Regions from separate parts of the Bacillus sp. C28GYM-DRY-1 genome, predicted to be linked through region 1. Evidence: predicted binding sites of a transcription regulator. Region 1 holds the regulator's gene; the other holds the start of a gene.
The links. Region 1 encodes LexA, which represses DNA repair genes until DNA is damaged. Its sites were predicted from a motif close to CGAACATATGTTCG; they were not measured.
Positions count from the first base shown of each region.

Region 1 (4,093 bases):
TTCACTTCAATTAATGTAGGTTTCTTTTCATTTTGGCGTGCTTTTTCGATAGCTGCTGTTAATTCTTCGATGTTGTTTCCATCCTCAACATAAAGAACTTCCCAATTCATTGCTTCAAAACGCTGTTTCACGTTTTCAGAGAATGAACGGTCAAGGTCCCCATCCAGAGAGATGTCATTAGAATCGTATAATACGATCAGACGGCCAAGCTGAAGATGGCCTGCGAGTGAAGCGGCTTCAGAAGAAATGCCTTCCATTAAATCACCATCACCGCAAATACTGTATGTATAATGATCGACTACGTTAAATGAATCGCGGTTGTAAGTTTCCGCTAAATGGCGTTCAGCGATAGCCATTCCGACCGCCATGGCAATTCCTTGTCCGAGCGGACCTGTTGTGGCATCCACACCGGCAGTATGCCCGAATTCTGGATGTCCAGGTGTTTTGCTGCCCCACTGGCGGAATCCCTTAAGATCTTCGATGCTAAGATCAAACCCGCTTAAATGAAGCATGCTGTATAAAAGTGCTGATCCGTGTCCAGCAGATAAAACAAAACGGTCACGGTTAAACCAGCCAGGGTTTGCCGGACTTACGTTCATAAATTTTGTCCACAGCGTGTATGCCATTGGAGCAGCCCCCATTGGCATTCCTGGGTGACCAGAATTTGCTTTTTCAATAGCGTCTATTGAGAGTGTGCGAATGGTAGCAACTGATTTCTTTTCAATTGTATCCATAAAAATCCCCTTCCTATGTGTTGTACCCTTACATCATAAATGTCTGACGACTTTTTCTCAACTGTTTCAGCTTAAATTCGAGAGAAACTTGTTGAATTTTGTCACATAAGAGTTTTGCTCATAGTATATGCAAAAGAGGAATACGATATTTCCGTATTCCTCTCATATTAGTGAAGTTTGTTATTTCTTTGTTCTTTTTTTAGCTTTTCTGGTGTCACATCATTGCCTTCTGGATCAATAATTTTCACACTTTTCAACGTGTTTTTCATAGATGAGCGAAAACCTTTTAAGTACTCTTGACGGAGCTTTTGCTGTTCGGCTTTTTCTTCTTCTGTTATAACGCCAGCTTTGGCTTTAGCAGCAAGTTCATTAATTCTGGCAATTTTAGCGTTTGAAATCATGTTAAACTCCTTTATTGCATTTTGTCTATATAGTACTAGATCAAAAAGAGTTTTACAACCTATTCACTCGGCTGTCTCATCATTCTCTATGTACTCTTGATACCGCCGGTGGACGGTAGCTTTAGACACATCATAGCCAAACCCTCTTAGCGTTGCCGCAATTTCTGCAAACGTCAGTTTATTCGCTCTTAGGCGGACAATCTCTGAGATTGGGACCTCTATTCTATCTTTTCCGCTGTTTTCATGTTGGTTTTTCAAGTTTTTTTGCGGTTTAAAGCCATTTTTTACTGCACGCTTCATTCCCCGCTTGATTTTCATGTTGTGAATTTTGCGCTGATACTCTTCCACTATGCTGACGATCTCCAGCACCATAGAATCAGCCTCCGATAACTCCAATTCACCTCTGTGAGCCGTTGTATAGACTTTCACACCTTCTCTGTAGATACAATGGAGCAGGGCAATTTTTGCATTTCCCCGACCGAGCCTAGTCTCATCCTGAACCAAAATAACATCAATACCCGAATTCTTGATCTCATCCAGCAGTTCAAATACACCGTCCCGATCCATTTCGTATCCACTGGCTTTTTCAGAAATCACTTTGACGGCTTCCATGCCGTTCTCTGCTGCAATGGCTGTTAGCTCCTCCACCTGCCGCTTTAATGAGGTTTCCTGCTGTTCTTTATTTGTGCTTACGCGGGCATATATGAGTGCTTTCATTTTTTTTCTATCTTTCCTCTCTATCTTACAGTTGCTAATTCATATGCATCCTGATGTTTTTTTTTCAATGGGATCACCAGCTCGTCTCCCGGCTGGATATCAGACGTCTGCAGATGATTTTTATCAGCTACCCATTCAATAAAATCGTTTTTGTTTATCTTTTTTGTATCTGCAACCTGATCAGCAATTGACCAAAGTGTGTCGCCTTGCTGGACTTCTATTTTAGCATACTGATTAAGGTCCTGACCGCTGCTTGTATATGACAGCAAAAGGATAACTGCGCTCAAAATCACTGAGAATAGACCAACAAAAATAATAGATTCTTTACTCATGCTCATAACCTCCAACAGGAATGTTTGTTCGCCTTTTTATAATTTCAGTATATACGAACAAACGTTTCTGTCAATTGTTTTTTCGAACCTATGTTTGTACTGTAAGGAAAATCATGCTATAATCTTCTTAAAATCGACGTTTTGAGGTGCAAAAAATGACGAAGCTATCAAAAAGGCAACTAGATATCCTCCGTTTTATTAAAGCAGAGGTAAAATCAAAAGGATATCCGCCTTCCGTGAGAGAAATCGGAGAGGCTGTTGGGCTTGCGTCCAGCTCAACTGTCCACGGCCATTTGGCCCGTTTGGAAACAAAAGGGCTGATTAGACGGGATCCGACAAAACCTAGAGCAATAGAAATCCTTGATGAAGAAGTAGACATTCCGCAAAGTCAGATCGTTAATGTACCCGTCATCGGGAAAGTCACGGCGGGATCTCCTATTACAGCAGTAGAAAATATTGAAGAATATTTTCCGCTTCCTGATCGTATGGTTCCTCCGGACGAGCATGTATTTATGTTGGAGATCATGGGAGACAGCATGATTGATGCTGGTATTCTCGATAAGGATTATGTCATCGTTAAACAGCAAAATACAGCGAACAACGGGGAAATTGTAGTTGCGATGACAGAAGATGATGAAGCTACGGTTAAACGTTTCTATAAAGAGGATACTCACATTCGCTTACAGCCTGAAAACCCAACGATGGAACCTATCATCTTGCAGAATGTCAGTATTCTAGGGAAAGTGATTGGCGTGTTCAGAACCGTCCATTAACCTATTAATCTATCAAATGCATGAAATAACCCCCTCTTCCTTTACGGAGAGGGGGTTTATTGTACAAAAAGCAGGCTCGCCCTGGCTTTTGGGTGCGAGCCTGAATAGGAGGGGAAAAGAACATCATGTTTACACCATAATTATCCACCGGATAATTGTTGAAGTCAAGAAATTTTCTTTCCTTCAGGAAACTTTTATCAGGTTATTGTTGTTTAAAATATTAGACGTTATTTTCTTGAAAAATGTTTCATTCTCATAGGGCGTGGAATAGCGCGGCTTCATGTATATTTATGGAGCGCGACATTGAAATTTAATGAAAATTTAGTATACAGTAAACTTAGTTCAACATAATCTAAAAAAAACAGCTCACCTCTCCTGATCAACGTGAGCTTCAATCAAATTGTAAATACTGTACACCATAACTGCCCTTTACCCGAACACTTGTGCAGTTTTCTGAGTGTTCTTCTGCAAATATACGGTATCGGTGAAATGGATCGATAGAAACCTTATCCTGAGCGCTAAAATCAAACCAGCTTCCGCTGAATTGCTTCGTGCTCAGCGTGGTATATTCTCCCGTAAGCCTCATTCGCTGAAGTTTAATCTCAACTGAGCAAGTATTGGCTCCCAAGATCGTCAACTGATAGCCTAAAATATAGTCGATCGCCGGAACATCATTAATATTGTCCAGAACAAACGATTTTGTGCTGTCATTTAAAATAAAGTTTGTTTTGTGATCAAAATCTAAAGCTGACACGTGGGTACTGCCAATGCCGAAAAAACACATCAAAACTGCTGTTAAGCCCAAGATTTTTATTTTCAATCACATCCTTTCTTTTCCATATTTTAACCTTTCATAAGATTTATGTACATGTTCTGTGTAATACCAAGAGGTTGTTTCAATCATAAAAATCCATATGCTTTTTCTCCTGTTTATAATAACGAAGCCTGTCCTGAAGGGTTCCTGTATGAAATTCAAATTTGTGACCGTCTGGATCGGTAAAATAAATTGATTTTCGATCTCGTTCATCTCGTTCTCTGCCCGGCAGAATATTGACATGAAGCCTTTTTAATTTCGCTGACATTTTCTCAAACTCATGATCTTCGATAGTAAATGCAATATGGGTATAAGACGCCTT
Region 1 covers NZ_JAUMKF010000001.1:288,100-292,192, reverse strand. The annotation lists gene tkt (transketolase) at 1-734, opposite strand, end outside; gene Q3W56_RS01510 (DUF896 domain-containing protein) at 902-1,135, opposite strand; gene Q3W56_RS01505 (YneB family resolvase-like protein) at 1,199-1,852, opposite strand; gene yneA (cell division suppressor protein YneA) at 1,873-2,190, opposite strand; gene lexA (transcriptional repressor LexA) at 2,340-2,957, shown strand; gene Q3W56_RS01490 (hypothetical protein) at 3,349-3,777, opposite strand; gene fosM (FosM family fosfomycin resistance protein) at 3,854-4,093, opposite strand, start outside.

Region 2 (4,093 bases), on a different contig from region 1:
AAAGCAATCTGATGTCCAGATTGCTTTTTTATGATTTTATGCCGCCTGAGCCGCAACACTTTTCGCTTTTCTTGTCGCAAAGCTTACAGCTACCATGACCGTAATATTCAAAAGCAGGGCGACTATGCCGACATTTAAGTCTTTTGCGGCTTGAGGCAGCACGGGAAATAAACTGCCGATCGTCGTTTCCGTCAATGTAATATAAGAAACTGCTCCGACACCTGAAATGATGCCTGCGAACGCTCCCTGCTTCGTCACCATATTATGCTTGAACAGGCTGAACAGCAGGGCCGGAAATAATTGTGTGACAAGGCTGTAGCCCATCAATAACAGCGTAACGATGGTATTCCCGCCTTTAAAGGTAAAGTACACCGAAATCAGCGCGATCACCGGCACTAAAAACTTGGCAAGCACAGATACTTGCTGTTCTGTCGTGCGGGGTGCGAACACTTTGTACACATTTTTCGCAAACAGTGTGGAGGCGGACATTAAGATCATAGAACCCGGCACAAGTGCTGTCAGCAGTCCGGCGGCGCCGATAACTCCGACAAACCAAGGGTCAAATGTTTGCAGAGACAGTCTCAAAAGCGATAGGTCTCCGTCTGCGCCTTTCAGACCAGGAACTTGCAGGATAGCCGCAAAGCCGACGAAAAGGACGAAGAGCAGGATCAGCTGGTATAAAGGCATGATAATGGCATTTTTGCGAAAGACTTTTGGGTTTTCGGCTGAATACGAAGCGGAAAACGTATGAGGCCACATGTAAAACCCAAGTGCTGTCAAGAGCACGGTTGAACTGAACCAGGCCGCACTTTGCCCCGATTCAGGAAGCGTAAGAAAGCCCGGCTTTGCCGTTTCAATCTGCTGAAACATGTCTTGAAATCCGCCGTAGTAATGAATTGGCAAATACACACCTAAAAACAGAACGACAACCAAAATCATGATGTCTTTCACAACCGATATCCAGGCAGACCCGTGAATGCCGGATACCATAACGTAAACCGTGATCGAAATGGCGCCGATCCAGATGGCAGCAGTCGGAGAGATTTTGCCGTACGATGTTTCCGATACAATCAGCCCGAGACCTTTCAGCTGCAGTACAAGATACGGAATGAGCGCGGCAATGCCAACCAGTGAAACGAGCACGCCAAGCAGCGGACTGTTATATTTTTTGGTGAAAAAATCAGACTGTGACATCAGCTTATGCTGTTTCGCGTACGTCCAAACCGCCGGCAGGAGCCAATAAGAAAGAATGTAAGCCAAGCATCCGTAGGCGATGATGTAAAAGGCCGGTCCGCCTTTCCCGTAGGCCCAGCCGCTTCCGCCGAGAAACGTAAATGTGGTATAAATTTCGCCTGCCATCAATAAGAACACGAATACGGTTCCGAAGCCGCGGCCTCCGACCGTCCACTGCTCAAGGTTCATGTCTTTTCCTTTTTGGGCGCGTATGCCGAGAAAAATACTCAAAAGCAGGACGCCGAAAATAATGATGAGAGCTGTGTTCATTCTGCTTCCTCCTTTTTATTTTCGTTATCGAGGACATACACAATCGCCATTATCGCAGAGGTCAAAAGAGCCCACATTACGATATAGGCAAGAATAAACGGCATTCCGAACACATAGGGAGTCACTTTATTTGCAAAAGGGGTCCCGAGTAAGATTCCGATAAAGGGCAAAGCGGCGAGAACGTGAATCAGCTTCATAGTATCCTCCTTCTCTTTTATGATTGGGGTGTGCAAGCTTAAGCGAACTGAAAATGATGTCGCAGATATGGTGGCACATGTCACTATTTGGGGTGAAAGGTTGTGGTTCGAATTATAAATAAATTTATTTTGTTTGTATAGTGTGAATTGTCTGAAATTTATTGTTAAAATCGCCCGAAGTGGGAGCGGGCAGTATTGGGAGAGTTCAGAATGATTCAAAAGACTCATGGCCTGTCCGGTGCAAATAAATAGAATGTTAATAATTCGCTGACCTGCTCCCGGATGCGCGGGTTAAAATAGCGGTGCTTTTCTTCATAACCATCAAACACAAATACATAAAGCGTAAAAGCCTCATCGCGTTCCGCCTCGTGGATCGCAATTTTTCTTTTTCTCAGCTCTTTTCTGACCTCCATCAAATCCTTTTGTGCTATTTTTAATGATTCGCTGATAAGCTGTTTATAAGGATGCTTCAATTTTAATGGGCTTTGTTCAATTACGGCAAGATCACGATTGAAAATCGTAATGGCCATGGGCAAAAAGAGAGCCCGTTCAATTAAATCGTATATTTCCTCCTGCAGATTCGGCATGTTGACTCCTTCTTTCTCATAGGAACGTTTGTTCTATGTTTATTCTATATCGGCTGGTGAAATGTTTCAAGACAGAAAAAATCGCCAAAACTTTTTAGTTTTCTGCTGATAATGTGTAGAATAAGGATAGACAAACCCGGTAAGGAGTATAAATGTTGGAGCATTTTTTATCCTATTTTACACAAGAACATGTAACTGAATTCTTTCAAAGCTATAGGGCTTTCGGTCCGCTCATTGCTGTGCTGCTGCCTTTAGTTGAAGCATTTCTGCCGTTTTTGCCGCTGGTCGTATTTGTGGTGGCGAATACCAACTCATTTGGCCTGTGGGAAGGATTTATCTTGTCTTGGGCGGGATCAACTGCTGGATCTATTCTCGTGTTTTTGATTGTCCGTCAATACGGACAGAGAAGATTGCTTGGTTTTATCCGCAGTCACCCTTCGGTCAGAAAGCTGATGTTATGGGTGGAGAGGCACGGCTTTGGTCCTGTGTTTCTTCTGCTTTGTTTTCCGTTTACACCGTCAGCCGCGGTGAATGTTGTTGCCGGTTTGTCGAGGATCGGAACGCGGCCGTTTATTTTGGCGGCTGCCTCGGGGAAGCTTGTCATGATTTTTATGATCAGCTTCATCGGGTATGATCTGCACGCACTGATTACACAGCCGATTCGAACGGTCATTGCTGCATTGGTGATCATTATCCTATGGTATGTCGGCAAAAAGGTAGAGCGGTACCTGCATGTGAGAGCCAGTCAGCGTGAGCATGATGGAGGGAGGCAGTAACATGAAAAAACGGTTTTGGTTTCTTGCCGGTGTAGTGTCCGTCGTTCTCGCCATCCAGGTGAAAAATGCCGTCTTTATTGATTACAAGGTAGAGGGCGTCAGTATGAACCCGACCTTTCAGGAAGGAAACGAACTGCTGGTCAATAAATACTCACATCGATTTAAAACCATCCATCGTTTTGATATTGTCCTTTTTAAAGGCCCTGATCAAAAAGTGCTGATTAAGCGGGTAATCGGATTGCCCGGTGAATCGATCAAATATAAAGATGATCAGCTGTATGTGAACGGAAAGCAGGTTGCTGAACCATTTTTAAAGCATTTGAAATCTGTTTCTGCCGGAAGCCATGTAACGGGTGATTTTAGCTTGAAAGATGTGACGGGAACAAGCAAGGTGCCGAAAGGACAATATTTTGTCGTTGGAGATAATCGCATATACAGCTTCGACAGCCGGCACTTTGGTCCGATTAGAGAAAAAAAGATTGTCGGTGTAATTTCTGATGGTGAATAAAAAGACGTCAATTGAAACGGCGTCTTTTTTGTGCTGTTTGGAAACATGTGTTGAAGAAAATTTGTAAGCGACTATAATCATTATTGTTACACTTGTACAATAAATAGTTTGATTTTTGGTTTATTTGTTTTTCCTTATCCTGGTGTAGCTCAATTCGATTTATTCACCCGTAACAAAACGATATGACAATGAAAAAGGATGGTAAAACCGATAAACACAGACCATACGAAACGCAATCTTTTTGATTGAATGGTATGCGGAGCTTATTCATCAGCAGGAGAAATGGGAGGGACTTATAAAAGCCTTTTTATCTAATGATTGAAGAAGCTGGATGACGAGCACGGGAGTAAATCCCAATTGTATCGCGCATCAGCACAAAATTGCTCAGTGCAGGCTTCTTCATAGGACACAGCTCAGCGATAATAAAAAGGAGGTCTACTTCCGTTTGACGCAGGCCGGGAAAAAACTGCATGGGCTGCACAAATATTATCATCAGAAAGTCGAGCAGCGTTTTCTGTCATT
Region 2 covers NZ_JAUMKF010000003.1:15,600-19,692, forward strand. The annotation lists gene Q3W56_RS03820 (sodium:solute symporter family protein) at 37-1,503, opposite strand; gene Q3W56_RS03825 (DUF3311 domain-containing protein) at 1,500-1,700, opposite strand; gene Q3W56_RS03830 (YhjD family protein) at 1,925-2,287, opposite strand; gene Q3W56_RS03835 (TVP38/TMEM64 family protein) at 2,440-3,063, shown strand; gene lepB (signal peptidase I) at 3,065-3,571, shown strand; partial or broken gene Q3W56_RS03845 (MarR family transcriptional regulator) at 3,782-4,093, shown strand, end outside.
Region 2: a site for LexA is predicted at 2,309-2,322, ahead of Q3W56_RS03830 (YhjD family protein). Genes of this name have one in related genera too.